DNA from 2 places in the Variovorax multivorans genome. Region 2 is predicted to be linked to the other one. Evidence: predicted binding sites of a transcription regulator. Region 2 holds the regulator's gene; the other holds the start of a gene.
The links. The regulator sigma-54, encoded in region 2, starts transcription at its own class of promoters, with help from an activator protein. The targets are predictions, from matches to a motif close to TGGCANGNAANCTGCTTT.

Region 1 (7,365 bases), on a different contig from region 2:
TTGTTGACGTCGCTCACGCCGAAGATCAGCAGGAACAGCGGAATGAGCGCGGACGACGGCGTGGAGCGGAAGAAGTCGATCAGAAACTCCACGCTGCGGTACGCCTTCTCGTTGCTGCCGAGCAGCACGCCCAGCGGCACGCCGATGGCCGCCGCGATGACGAAGGCCTGCACAGTGCGCCACACGGTCATGGCGAAGTCGGTGAGCAGCGGGCCACCAGCCAGGCCGGTGATGAGCGCGGCGATGGTGTCGGCGGGCGTGGGCAGCAAGATCGGCTTGATGAAGCCGAGCCGCACCACCAGGTCCCACACGATGAACAGCACCACCGGGCCGATGAAGGGCAGCATGCGGTCGCGCAGCGGCGGCTTCGGCGCCGCAGTGGCAGCGCTGGTCGGCGGGGTCCACGGCGCGGCCGTGGTCGTGCTTGCTTCGGCCATGGTCTTCAGGCCTTGTAGAGCAAAGCGTCCACCGCGACCTTCTTTTCGAAGATGCCTTTGTCGGTGAACAGGTCGTAGAACTTCTGGAAGTACGCGACGTCACTGGGCTTGAACTCGTTGTAGAGCATGTACGACGCGAGCGGCACTTCGGCCGTGAGCTTGCCTTCGATGGCGGTGTAGCCCTTCATGAACTGGCGGGCTTCGTCTGGCTTGGTGCGCACCAGTTCCACGCCGCGCGCATAGGCGGCGATGTACTTCTTCGAGATCTCGGGGTTCTTCTTGATGAACTCGGTGGTCAGGCTGGCTGCGCCGCCGTGCCAGGGCGCCATCGGGTCGCCGAGGATGTACTTGGCAACCACGCCGGCCTCGATGACGCGCGTGGTGCCGTTCATGCGGCCGACGGTGCCGGTGGGCTCCAGCGTGTAGCAGGCGTCGACCTGGCCCGCGACCAGTGCGGCCACGTGCTGGCCGATGGGCAGTTCGCTCACGGTCGCGCCCTTGGCGCCCGCGCGTTCCAGCATGGTCTTGCACAGAGTGACGTTCTGGATGCCGGGCCCCGAGGCGACCTTCTTGCCGGCCAGCTCGGCCATGGTCTTGATGGGGCTGTCCTTGGCGACGATGAATTCGTCGAGCACGTATTTCGCGTTGCTCGGATTGGTGCAGAAGATCTTGAAGAGACCCGGCTGCGCGATCTCGCCGATGGCGAGGTTGGCCGAGCCGGTGCCGTTGGCGCTGCCGTCGCAGCGGCCGGCGAGCATGCCTTCCATCACCTGCTGTGCGCCGGCAAACTTGAGTGGCTCCACCTCGAGGCCGGCCTCCTTGAAGTAGCCCTTGTCGACTGCGGCGAAGAACGGCAGGCCGGCGGCCACTGGCCAGAAGCCGATGCGCAGCTTCACCGCGCCCTGCGCACGCACGATGGCTGGCGCGGCCAGCACGGCCAGGCCTGCGGCGCCGGCCTGCAGCAGCTGTCGGCGACGCGATGCGGGAGGTTTGTCTTGGGTGCTCATCGGAACTCCTGGTCAGTTGGAACTCGGGGTAGCGCGGCTCGCGACGTATGCGCGCCAACCGCCATGGAAGGTCACGTCCTGCGCGCCGGCCAGCGCATGGCCCTCGCAGATGAAGCCTTTCACCCAGCTGCCATCGGCCAGCTCGACGCTGCCGAGGCCCAGGGGCGGTGGAATGAGGGAGAGAAAGCTGCCGACCTGCGCCAGTGGCACGGCCCACACTTCGAGCGCGATGGCGGCGCCTTCATTGCCTTCGACCACACGCTGCAGGCCGGGCTTAGGCGGCACGGTTCCCGGCAACGCGTAGAGGCGATAGAAGGGCGAGGTCGTGGTGGCACGCAGCAACTTGGCGCCGCGCTCGGTGAGCTGGGCGTTGAGCGGCATGCCCGAGAGATGCGCACCGACCACGGCGATGGGCAGGGTGCCGGCGTCCGGCGCGGCGAGGCCGGGAATGGCGCGCGGCTCGGGCAGCGGCACGCCGGTCGCGCCTTGCGCGAGCCCGGTGGCGTGGTGGTAGCGCTGGCCCAGGTCGGCCAGCGCGAGGTCGCTGCCGCAGGGGCCGATCAGCGTGATGCCGAAGGGCAGGCCGTCCGGGCGGAGGCTGCTGGGCACGGAGAGCGCGGCGTAGTCGAGCAGGTTGACGAAGTTGGTGTACGCGCCGAGGTTGCGGTTGAGCACCACAGGGTCGGCGCGCATCTGCTCGCGGGTGTAGTGCGTGGGCGCGGTGGGCACGAGCAGCACGTCGATGTCGCGCCACATCGGCTCGACCTGTTGAGCGATGGCGCGCAGCCGCGTCTGGGCCTCGAACACGTCGGCAGCACTGTAGTTGCGGCCGCTCGCGAGGATGCCGCGCACGGGCTCGATCACCTCGTCGCCGTGCGCATCGAAGAACTCGCGCACCGCGGCGTAGCGTTCGGCGACCAGCGCGCTTTCATAGAGCAGCGCGGCGGCCTCGGCGAGCGGGGCGTAGGAAATGGTGACCGGCGAGCCGCCCATGGCCAGCAGGCGCGCGGTCGCGTCGTTGAACGCCCGTTCGGCGGCGGCGTCGCCGAAGAAGCTCAGCCTGTCGGGCACGCCGAAGCGGAAGTGCGCGGGCAGCGGCTTGCGGCTCAGGGCCAGGTCGCGCGAGTACGGGTCGCGCGCGTCGTGGCCGACTGCGGCGAGCAGCACGTCGACCGCGGTGGCGACAGTGCGCGCGAAGATCGAAACGCAATCTGCGCTCTGCGCCGCGGGAACCACGCCGAAGGTGCTCAGCAGGCCGCGCGAGGGCTTGAGGCCGACGATGTTGTTGAGCCCGGCAGGCACGCGGCCAGAGCCTGCGGTGTCGGTGCCCAGCGCGAAGTCGACCTCGCCGGCCGCCACCACATAGGCCGAGCCCGAGCTGGAGCCGCCCGAAACGTATCGCGCGTCGAAGGCGTTCGGCACCTCACCGTACGGCGAGCGCGTGCCGTTCAGGCCGCAGGCGAACTGGTCGAGGTTGGTCTTGCCGGCCAGCGATGCACCGGCTTCGAGCAGGCGCTGCACCACTGCTGCGTGGGCCTTGGGGAGGCGGTCGAAGGCTGGACAGGCGGCCGTGGTGGGCGCGCCGGCCACGTCGATGTTGTCCTTGACCGCGAAGCTCAGCCCGGCGAGCGGCAGGGCGAAACCCAGGGCCTTGCCGGCCGCGGCGTCCGCCACGGGGGCCGCGAATTTCGCGATCCAGGCGGCGGCGGGCGATCCGCTTTCTCCGTTTTCTTCATGCACCATCATTAGGCATCCAAACATGTGTACAAGTTGAGATGCAAGCGGCGTGCCAGCGGAAATGCGTTGCGATCGGCTCCCTCTCCCCTCGGGGAGAGGGTTGGGGTGAGGGCAAGTGCGGACGATGAAGCGCGGCTCTTATCTAGAGGCCGCCGCCCTCACCCCCGTCCTCTCCCCAGGGGAGAGGGAGTCATGCAGGTCAGCTCTTCTTCGCGTCGCGGTAGAGCTTCTCGACCTTCGGCAGGTTCGCTTCCAGCTTCGTGATGCGATCCGGCCCACTCGGGTGCGTCGAAAGAAAGTTCAGGCTGCCCTGGTTCTTCGACGCCGCGGCCATCTTCTGCCAGAGCGACACAGAAGCCTTCGGGTCATAGCCCGCGCGCGCCGCGAGTTCGAGCCCCACGAGATCGGCCTCGGACTCGTCGCTGCGGCTGAACTTGAGCGTGAGGAGCTGCGTGCCAGCGCGTGCCGCCAGGTCGCCCACCTGGCCCCAGCCGAGCAGTTGCGCACCGATGGAGAGCGCCGCGCCCGTGCCCGCGCTCTTGGCCATGCGGGCGCGCGCATGCTCGCGCAGCGCGTGGGCCATTTCGTGGCCCATGACCATCGCGACCTCGTCGTCGGTGAGCTTGAGCTGTTCGAGGATGCCGGTGAAGAAGGCGATCTTGCCGCCGGGCATGCAGAAGGCGTTGATCTGCTTGCTGCCGATCAGGTTGACCTCCCACTTCCAGTCGCGGGCGCGCGAATTCCACGGCGTGGCGAAAGGAATGAGCCGCTTGGCGATGGCGCGCAGGCGCTGCAGTTGCGGGTTGCTGTCGCCCGCGAGCGCATTCTTGGCGCGTGCCTGTTCGAGCAATTGGCCGTATTGCTGCACGCCGGCCGCCTCGATCCTGTCGGCCGGCACGAGGTTGCGCGCCACCGAGGCGTTGCCGACATCGACCTGCGCCAGCGCCGGCGCGCTCAGGGCCGCGCCGGCGGCGGCCAGAAGAAAGGCCCGCCGGGGATTCCACCCAGAAGCGGCAGAGATGGCGGAAACAGGGCGATCGCAGCGTGTGCACATAGGAGGCGGATCATAGGAACAAATGAAGACAAAGGCCCTGGCCGATGTCCCCCGCCACTCATGGACAATCCGGGGTTCATGTCCGCCTCGCCCGCAGAAACCCCCACCACCCCCTCTCCGCCCTGGCGCGACGCGCTGAAGGTCTACCTGGAACCCGCCACCCTGCGCATGCTGGCGCTGGGTTTCTCGGCCGGGCTGCCGCTGCTGCTGGTGCTCGGCACCCTGAGTTTCCGACTGCGCGAAGCGGGCATCGACCGCACCACCATCGGCTACCTGAGCTGGGTCGGCCTGGCCTACGGCTTCAAGTGGGTCTGGGCGCCGCTGGTCGACCGGCTGCCGCTGCCGCCGCTGACCACACTGCTGGGGCGCCGGCGCGGCTGGCTGCTGCTGGCGCAGTGCGTGGTCATTGCCGGGCTGATAGGCATGGCGCTGAACGACCCGCGGCTGGGACTCACGCCGCTGATCTGGTGCGCTCTGCTGGTGGCCTTCGGCTCGGCCACGCAAGACATCGCGCTCGACGCCTTCCGCATCGAATCGGCCGAAACGCGCAAGCAGGCCGCGCTGGCGGCGGCCTATCAGACCGGCTACCGCCTCGCCATGATCTGGGCCGGCGCGGGCGTGCTGTGGGTCGCGGCCTGGGCCGAGGTGGCGCCGGCCGCCGCAGTCACGGGCGCGGCGGCGTACCAGAACGGTGCCTGGAAGACGGCCTACCTGGTGATGGCGGCCTCGATGGCGGTGGGCGTGATCACGGTGCTGCTGTCGCCCGAACCGGTGCCGCGCGTGCTGCCCAAGGCGAAGAATGCCGCCGAATGGCTGCAGAGCGCGCTGGTGGAGCCCTTCGCCGACTTCATCCGCCGCTACAAATGGCAGGCCATGCTGATCCTTTCGCTGATCGCCATCTACCGCATCAGCGACGTGGTGATGGGCATCATGGCCAACCCCTTCTACGTGGACATGGGCTTCACCAAGGACGAGGTGGCCTCGGTCAGCAAGATCTACGGCGTGATCATGACACTGGTGGGCGCTTTCGTGGGCGGCGTGCTGTCGATGCGCCTGGGCGTGATGCGGGTGCTGATGCTGGGCGCGGTGCTCAGCGCGGCCAGCAACCTGCTGTTTGCCTGGCTGGCCTCGCGCGGGCACGACCTGACGGCGCTGATCGCCGTGGTCTCGGCCGACAACCTGGCCGGCGGCATCGCCTCGGCGGCCTTCATCGCCTACCTGTCGAGCCTCACGAACATCAGCTATTCGGCCACGCAGTACGCCTTGTTCAGCTCGCTGATGCTGCTGCTGCCGAAGTTCATCGCCGGTTATTCAGGCGTCTTCGTCGATGCCTACGGCTACAGCACCTTCTTCGTCGCCACCGCGCTCTTGGGCGCGCCGGTGCTGGTGCTGGTGGCGCTGGCCTCGCGAATGACGGCCATCACAAGCCCCACGGACCGTCAATAGGGCCTGGGCCCTATAGGAAACAGCCGACGCTGCACGCGCCGCGCAACTGGTAGGCTGTGCCGGTATACATTCGTTTCTTTCATTCTCCTTTCCCTCCTGCGCCCTCTTCCTGCGCACCCATCGTCCGCGAGCCAGCCAGCAAGCCCCTACAAGATCGTGCCGTCCCGAATTTCTCCTCTCCAAATCAGCGCCTACACGGCGACCTCCGCCGTCGGTGTCGGCAAGGACGTGCTGGCCGACGCGCTCGCGCAGTCGCGCAGCGGGCTGCGCGCCAATGACTTCGGCGATGCACCGCTGCCCACCTGGATCGGCCGCGTCGACGGCCTCGAGGAGATCCGCCTGCCCGAATCCCTCGCCCATTGGGACTGCCGCAACAACCGGCTCGCCTGGCTGGGCCTGCATGCCGACGGCTTCATCGAGGCCGTGGCCGCCGCGCGCGAAAAGTACGGCGCCTCGCGCATCGCGCTGATCCTGGGCACCTCGACCGCCAGCATCGGCGAGACCGAGCTGGCCTACACCCAGCTCGACGAGCAGGGCATGTTCCCGGTGAACCAGCGCCGCGCCGCGGTGCACACGCCGCATTCGCTGGCCATGTTCACGCAGCAGGTGCTGGGCATCAGCGGCCCGAGCGAAACCATTTCCACCGCCTGCTCGTCGAGCGCCAAGGTGTTCGCCTCGGCCGAGCGGCTGATCCGCCTGGGCCTGGCCGACGCGGCCGTGGTCGGTGGGGCCGACACGCTGTGCGGCAGCGTGCTGTTCGGCTTCAACTCGCTCGAACTGGTGTCGAGCGAGCCGTGCCGGCCCTTCGACGCCACCCGCAAGGGCATCAGCCTCGGCGAGGCCGCTGGCTTCGCGCTGGTCGAGCGCGTGCAGACCGGCGCCGATGCCGCGCCGCTGCACCTGCTGGGCTACGGCGAGGCGAGCGACGCGCACCACATGTCGACGCCGCACCCCGAGGGCCTGGGCGCCGAACGCGCACTCGACGAGGCGCTGGCGCGCGCCGGCCTCGCGCCCGAGGCCATCGACTACATCAACATGCACGGCACCGCGAGCCAGAAGAACGACGAGGTCGAGGGCGCGCTGGTGGCGCGCCGCTTCCCGGCGCGCACGCACGCCAGCTCGACCAAGGGCTTCATGGGCCACACACTGGGCGCGGCGGGCATCGTCGAGGCCGTCATCAGCCTGCTGGCCATCGAGCGCGGCGTGATGCCGGGCACCGTCAACACCCACACGCTGGACGAAGGCTTCGGCCCGCAGATCAGGCTCGAACCGGCGCGCGGCGAGGTGCGCTATGCGCTGACCAATTCGTTCGGCTTCGGCGGCAACAACTGTTCGCTCGTTTTCGGCAAAGCGGCATGAGCGAGATGAACCAAGCCCCCACGCCCCCGACCCTCTACATCGAAGGCCCCGCCTTCTGGACGCCCACGCTGCCCGGCTGGGAGGCCGCGCGCGCCGCTTTCCGCGGCGAAGGCACGCTGTCCGACCCGCCCGCCAAGCGCCCGTCGCCGCAGGTGCTGGCTCCGGCCGAACGCCGCCGCGCGCCCGACACCGTGGCGCTGGCGCTCGAGGTGGCGGCCGCCGCCCTGGCCGGCTCGGGCCGCAACGCAGCCGACGTGCCCTGCGTGTTCACGTCGGCGCACGGCGACCTGTCGATCAACGACTACATGTGCAGCACGCTCGCGGG
Region 2 (7,365 bases):
GTTTGCCGCCACCATCCACTGCCTCGGGCGCGCTGGACACGGGGGAACTCCCCGCCGCGCGCCGGCTCAGTCTGCCGTAACAACTGGAGAGCTCTTTCAATGAAACGTCGTGACTTTTCGCTGGCCGCCACTTCGCTCGGGCTGCTGTCCCTGGCCGCCAACCCGGCCCACGCCCAGGCGCGCGCGCCCAAGGCCGGCACCGAGTACCTGGTGCTCGACAAGCGCGTGCCGGTCGACGCGCCCGCCGGCAAGATCGAGGTGGTCGAGTTTTTCTCGTACAACTGCCCGCATTGCAACGACTTCGAGCCGGCGCTGGAAGCCTGGATCAAGACCGTGCCCAAGGAAGTCGCCTTCCGCCGCATCCCTGTGCCTTTCGTGGGCAACGACGTCGAAGCCAAGCAGCGCCTGTACTACGCGCTCGAGGCCATGGGCAAGGTCGACGAATATCAGCCGAAGGTGTTCAACGCGATCCACGCGCAGCGCCAGAACGTGAACGGCGACGCCAACATCATTGCCTGGGCCGCCGCGAACGGCCTGGACGGCGCCAAGTTCAAGGAAGTCTTCACCTCGTTCGGCGTGGCCAGCAAGGCCAAGCGCGCCTCGCAAATGACCGACGCCTACAAGGTGGCTGGCGTGCCGGCAATGGCCGTGGCCGGCCGCTGGTATGTGGACGGCGAAACCGCCGGCAACATGACCAAAGTGCTTCAGGTCGTGAACTACTTGATCGGCGAAGCAAAGAAGGGCTGACCCCCCCAAGATCGCGGACCGGCGGAGCCGGTTCCGCGGTGTTCCTGAGAGGAATCCAGGAAGAAAGTCAAGCCCGCATCGGCGGGCTTTTTCATCTGTGCGTGCGGGGCTGACGCAATCAGCCGCATACAATGCCGAGCAAGTTTCGTGCCTCTATGACATTGCACTCTCACCCCACCACTCCCTTCTTCCGTCGCATCGGCCGCCTGGCTGTCGGCGCGCTGTTGCTGGCCGGCCTTGCCTCGGGCGCACTGGCCGAAACCGCCGACCGCACCAAGCCGATGAACATCGAGTCGGACTCGATGCGTTACGACGACCTGAAGCAGACCAGCGTGTTCACCGGTAACGTGCTCGTTACGAAGGGCACGATCATCATCCGTGGCGCACGCATGGATGTACGCCAGGACCCCGAGGGCTACCAGTACGGCGTGGTCACGGCGGCTCCGGGCAAGCGGGCCTACTACAAGCAGAAGCGCAACGCGCCCGACGAGTGGATCGAGGGCGAATCGGAAGTCATCGAGTACGACAGCCGTGCCGACAACGTCAAGTTCATCCGCAACGCCACCATGCGCCGCCTGCTCGGCGCCACGCCGAACGACGAAAGCCAGGGCGCGCTGATCGTCTACGACCAGAGCAACGACACCTACACGGTCAACGGTTCCACCGTGCCGCCGAACACCGCCGTCAACGCGTCCACCCCGGGCGGGCGCGTCAAGACCATCCTGACCCCCAAGGCCGCCACCGCACCGGCGGCCGGTGCCTCGGCCCCGGCCGGTGCGAAGGCGGCGCCGCCGGCGCCCACGCCCGCACCCGGCAAGGGCCTGCGCCCGAGCACCACGCTCAGTGACCAGGGAGAAACCCGCAAGTGATCGAAACCGCTGGAACGCAGGACGCCAACGGCGCACCGGGCAGCCGCCTGATCGCGCGCGGCCTGAAGAAGAGCTATGGCAGCCGCACGGTCGTGAAAGACGTCTCGCTCGACGTGCAGAAGGGCGAAGTCGTCGGGCTGCTCGGGCCGAACGGCGCGGGCAAGACCACCTCGTTCTACATGATCGTGGGGCTGGTGCGCGCCGACGCGGGCGACATCAGCATCGACGGCGAGCCCATCGCCCACATGCCCATTCACCGCCGCGCCCGCATGGGCCTGAGCTACCTGCCGCAGGAAGCCTCGATCTTCCGCAAGCTCACGGTCGAGGAAAACGTGCGCGCCGTGCTCGAGCTCCAGAGCGAGCCCGACGAGAACGGCAAGATGGCGCCGCTGTCGAAGCAGCACATGGACGAGCGCCTGGCCGAACTGCTGGCCGACCTGCGCGTCGACCACCTGCGCGATTCGCCCGCGCTCGCGCTGTCGGGCGGCGAGCGCCGCCGCGTCGAAATTGCGCGTGCGCTGGCCACGCAGCCGCGCTTCATCCTGCTGGACGAGCCCTTCGCCGGCATCGACCCGATCGCCGTGATCGAAATCCAGCGGATCATCAGTTTCCTGAAGGAGCGCGGCATCGGCGTGCTCATCACCGACCACAACGTGCGTGAAACGCTGGGCATCTGCGATCACGCTTTCATCATCAGCGACGGGCATGTGCTGGCACAAGGCACACCCTCGGAGATCGTCGACAACGCCGAGGTACGCAGGGTGTACTTGGGCGAACACTTCCGCATGTAAGGGCGGGGGCGGTTCCCATGAAGCAAGGGCTATCCCTTCGCGTTTCGCAGCATCTGGCGTTGACGCCACAGCTGCAGCAGTCGATCAGGCTGCTTCAACTCTCCACGCTCGAACTGAGCCAGGAGGTGGAGCAGATGCTCGACGAGAACCCGTTCCTCGAGCGCACGGCTGAAGAAGCGGCGCGCGAGGAATTCGGGCTCGACACGGCCGATGCCCCGGTGCCGCGCGACGACGGCGGCGATAGCGGCGACGGCGAGAGCGACTTCGCTTCCCCCGCCGCCAGCGCGTCCACTGCTTCCACCGAAACAAGCACCACCACCACGGCCGACACCGACGGCCCCGCCGCCGAAATCACCGAGCGCGAGCCCGACTGGGAAGGCGACGGCACCGTCGACATGGCGCCCGACGACAGCGAATGGGGCAGCGACGCGCCCGCGCGCCAGAACAACCTGGGTGATGACGAACGCGCCGACGCCACCGAACTCGCGCGCAGCCAGGAATCGCTGCAGTCCTTCCTGCACCGCCAGGCGCTGAGCCTGCGGCTGAACGAAAACGACAGCGCCGCGCTGCGCTTTCTCATCGAATCGCTCAACGACGACGGCTACCTCGAAGACTCGCTGCCCGCACTGGCCTCGGGCCTGGCCGGCGACGACAACGACCAGTTCGACGACCTCGTGCATCACTTTCAGGTGGCGCTCGGCCTGCTGCAGAGCCTGGAGCCGGCCGGCGTCGGCGCGCGCGACCTCGGCGAATGCCTGGGCATCCAGCTGCGCGCCCTGGCCCGCGAGGACGAGACCGACGAAGAAGAGCTGGTCCGCAAGATCGCCATTGCCATCTGCAAGCAGCCAATGGAGCTGCTCGCGCGCCGCGACTTCAAGCGCCTGGCCACGCTCACCCGCAGCAACGAGGAACTGGTGCGCTCGGCGCTGCAGATCATTGCGCGGCTCGAGCCCAAGCCGGGCCGGCGCTTCGTCGACGTCGAGCGCAACATCGTCATTCCCGACGTCATAGTCACCAAGACGGGCCGCGGCACCAACGTGAAGTTCCGCGTTATGCTGAACCCCGAGGTGATGCCGCGCCTGCGCGTGCACGACATCTACGCCGGCGCACTCAAGTCGCACAAGGGCGAAGGCAGCCAGGCGCTGTCGCAGCGGCTGCAGGAAGCGCGCTGGTTCATCAAGAACATCCAGCAGCGCTTCGACACCATCCTGCGCGTGAGCAACGCGATCGTCGAGCGGCAGAAGAGCTACTTCGTGCACGGCGAGCTTGCGATGCGTCCGCTGGTGCTGCGCGAGATCGCCGACGAGCTGGGCCTGCACGAATCGACCATCTCGCGCGTGACCACCGCCAAGTACATGGCCACGCCCTTCGGCACGGTCGAGCTCAAGTACTTCTTCGGCTCGGCGCTGGGCACCGAGACCGGCGGCAATGCATCGAGCACCGCGGTGCGCGCGCTGATCAAGCAGTTCGTCAGCTCGGAGAGCATCAAGAAGCCGCTGTCGGACAGCCAGATCTCCGAGATGCTGAAAGAGCAGGGCATCGAGTGCGCGCGTCGCACCGTGGCCAAGTACCGCGAGGCGCTGCGCATTGCGCCCGCCAACCTTCGCAAGGCCCTGTAGAAAGACGCCGATGACCCGTCGCCTGCTGTCGCTGTCGCGTTGTGGGCATTGGGTTTTCGTCATGGCGGCGGTCTTGCTGTTCGCAGGCTGCGCCACATTGCCCGACGAGGCACCGCGCCCGCCCACCAAGGCCATGACCGTGTCGGCCGACACCGCTCTCGGAAAGATCGCGCTGGCCTCGCAGCCCGACCCCGACCTGAGCGGCTTTCGCCTGATGCCCGGCGGCGACTTCGCCTTCGATACCCGCATCCAGCTGGCCCGCCGCGCGCAGCGCACGCTCGACGTGCAGTACTACCAGATCGAGAACGACGAGACCGGCCGCTACCTGATGCGCACCCTGCGCGATGCCGCACTGCGCGGCGTGCGCGTGCGGCTGTTGATGGACGACCTCTACACCTCCGGCGAGGACGAGCTGCTGCTCGGCCTCGCCGCCACGCCCAACGTGGAGCTGCGGCTGTTCAACCCGTTCCCGGCCGGGCGCGGCAGCCTGCTGAAGCGCTTCAGCGCCTCGCTCTTCGACTTCAGCCGCGTCAACCGCCGCATGCACAACAAGCTGTTCATTGCCGACGGCGCGATGGCGGTGGCGGGCGGGCGAAACATCGGCAACCAGTACTTCAGGCGCACCGCGGGCGAGAACTTCCTCGACCTCGACACCTTCGTCACCGGCGCGCTGATCCCGCGGCTGGGCAGCCTGTTCGACCAGTACTGGAACAGCATCTACGTGCGGCCGGTCCAGTCGGTGGTGGCCAGCGACCTGTCGCGCGAGGAACTGCAGAAGCGCTTCGACGTCGCCACCGGCCCCGACACCACGCCACCGCCGCCGCCGCCCGCGCCCAACGACCTGCTCGGCTACAGCCCGATGGCGGAAGACCTGAACGCCGGCAAGCTCGGCCTGATCTGGGCCACCGCAGAGGCCTACGCCGATTCGCCCGAGCGCGTGATCGGCAAGACCGCCTCCTACGGCGGCGTGCCGTTGCTGGACGTCGACAGCGTGCGCTACAACGTGGTCGAGCAGATGCGCCGCGCGCGCTCCGAGGTGACCATCGTCTCGCCCTACCTCATTCCGGGCGCCTCGGGGTTGGAGGTGATGCGCGAGATCCGGGGCCGCAACGTGAAGATCAGCGTGGTCACCAATTCGCTGGCCGCCACCGACGAGCCGCTGGTGCACACCGCCTACCGCCGCTACCGGCCCGACATGCTCAAGCTCGGCGCCGACCTCTACGAGCTGAGTTCCACCCGCACCCGGCGCAGCGTGCGACTCGGCCTGTTCGGCACTTCGGTAGGCAGGCTGCACGCCAAGTCGGCGGTGATCGACCGGCGCATTCTTTTCGTCGGCTCGATGAATTTCGACCCGCGCTCGGAGACGTACAACACCGAGATAGGCCTCTTCATTCGCAGCCCCGAGATGGCGCAGCAGGCGCTGAAGCTCATCGACGTGCTCAAGCAGCAGGGTGCGTACCGGCTGCGCTTTGCCGAGGGCAGCAACGAGTCGCGCATCGAATGGGTCAGCGACGATGCCGGCAAGCTCACCGTGCTGACCGAGGAGCCCGACTCCGGCTTCTGGGACCGGACCATGCTCGAGATTCTGGCGCCGCTGACGCCGGAGAGCCTGTTGTAGCGTAGGCCCTTCAGGTGCCGCGTACGGCCGACCACACGAGCCGCAGTCCCAGCAAGCCCATCACGCCGCCGGCTGCGCGGTCGATCCAGACCTTGTAGCGCAGGTAGGCCGAACGCGGCGCCGCCGAGGACAGTGCGAGAGCGACGATGGCGTACCACCCCGTCTCGATGCAGAAGATGACTGCCGGCACCGCCAGTGCCAGCACCAGCGGCACCTCGCGCGGCAGGAAGGCCGCGAAGATGCTGGCGTAGACCACGGCAGTCTTCGGGTTGCTGACCTGCGTGGCCAGGCCCAGCAGGAAGGTGTGGCCGCTGCGGCCCTGCTGGCGCGGCGAGGCGCCCGTTTCCTGCGTCACCGCCAGCGGCTGGCGCGCGCCGCTCCATATCCGGATGCTCAGGTAGACGAGGTAGGCGCCGCCCAGGCCCTTGATGGCCACGTACAGCGTCGGCACGGCCAGGAACGCCGCCTGCAGCCCGGCCAGCGCGGCGATCGCGAAGACCAGCCCGCCAGCGCCCATGCCCAACGCGGCAGCCAGTCCGTCGGCGCGAGAGCTCACGGCGGTGCGGGCCACCATCACGAAACTTGGGCCGGGGCTCATCGCGCCCACAGTCATGGCGCCGGCGATGCCGAGCAGGGAAAGGGTGGTGTCCATCATGGCCTTGCCTCCCGTGTCACTGCACGTTGACCGCTTCGACCTGCACCAGCAGCTTCACCTTGTTCTCGAAGCCGAAGTTCAGCCCCCAGGTGATGCCCCAGTCGCTGCGCTCCACCGTGGTCTCGAAGTCGCCGCCGCACACCTGGCGGTTGATCAGCGGGCTCAGGTAGCAGTTGAAGCGCACGGCCTTCAGCGTCACCGGTTTGGTCTGGCCCATCAGCGTGAGCGTGCCGGGCACGTCGACCACCTTGTCGCCGCTGAAGTCGATGCGCTCGGCCACGAAGCGGCCGGTCGGAAACTCCGCCACGTTGAAGAAGTCCTTGCTCTGCACGTGGCGGTTGAGCAGGTCGACGCCGGTGTTGATGGAGCTGATGTCCATCGTGATGTCGACCTTGCCGCTGGCGCCGGTGCCGTCGATCTGCACCGAGCCGTCCTTGGTGCTGAAGCGCCCGCGGTTGGTGGTGGTGCCGTAATGGCCCATTTCGTACATCACGAAGGTGTGCGTCGGGTCGACGACGTAGTTGGCGTTTTTCACCGGTCCGCCCGTGGGCTTTGCGGCCACGGCTGGCGCGAACCCCGATGGCTGTTGTTCCTGTGCGCTGGCACCGGTGAACGCGGCGGACGCCGACAGGGCCATGGCGAGAAGAAGCTTTTTCATGGCGGTGGTGGTGTGGATCATGAAAGAGAAAAACGGATGGAAGAAGGCGGATCGGCCAGGCGGTTCACAGCGGCCCGAGGCCCGCGAGCGTGAACTTGAAGCGCACCTGCACCTCGTTGCCGACCATCGATGTGTCGGTCCATTCGCCGTCGCCCACCTTGTAGTCGAGCCGCTGGATCGTAAAGCTTCCGGTGGCCACCGCGTAGTTGCCGCCGGCCGCTGCGATGCTGACGGGCACCGTCACGTACTTGGCCGTGCCCTTGATGGTGAGCTTGCCCGCCATCTCGAACTTGCCGTCGCCCAGCGCCTTGATGGCGCTCGACTGGAAGCTCGCCTGCGGGAAATGCGCGGCGTCGAACCACGACTGCTTGGGCAGCTCGGCATCGCTCATCGGAACGCCGAAGCCGG

Region 1: atzF (allophanate hydrolase) is a predicted target of sigma-54. The motif match lies at 3,219-3,236, and genes of this name have one in related genera.

What each region holds. Positions count from the first base shown of each region.
Region 1 is NZ_JBPJZL010000011.1:158,291-165,655, forward strand. It holds gene ACSFCA_RS26615 (ABC transporter permease) at 1-437, opposite strand, end outside; gene ACSFCA_RS26620 (ABC transporter substrate-binding protein) at 443-1,444, opposite strand; gene atzF (allophanate hydrolase) at 1,457-3,190, opposite strand; gene ACSFCA_RS26630 (M48 family metallopeptidase) at 3,381-4,235, opposite strand; gene ACSFCA_RS26635 (AmpG family muropeptide MFS transporter) at 4,296-5,681, shown strand; gene ACSFCA_RS26640 (beta-ketoacyl-[acyl-carrier-protein] synthase family protein) at 5,838-7,040, shown strand; gene ACSFCA_RS26645 (beta-ketoacyl synthase chain length factor) at 7,037-7,365, shown strand, end outside.
Region 2 is NZ_JBPJZL010000015.1:35,071-42,435, reverse strand. It holds gene ACSFCA_RS29985 (thiol:disulfide interchange protein DsbA/DsbL) at 100-747, shown strand; gene lptA (lipopolysaccharide transport periplasmic protein LptA) at 903-1,616, shown strand; gene lptB (LPS export ABC transporter ATP-binding protein) at 1,613-2,407, shown strand; gene rpoN (RNA polymerase factor sigma-54) at 2,425-4,026, shown strand; gene ACSFCA_RS29965 (phospholipase D family protein) at 4,037-5,644, shown strand; gene ACSFCA_RS29960 (LysE family translocator) at 5,655-6,299, opposite strand; gene ACSFCA_RS29955 (YceI family protein) at 6,316-6,957, opposite strand; gene ACSFCA_RS29950 (YceI family protein) at 7,022-7,365, opposite strand, start outside.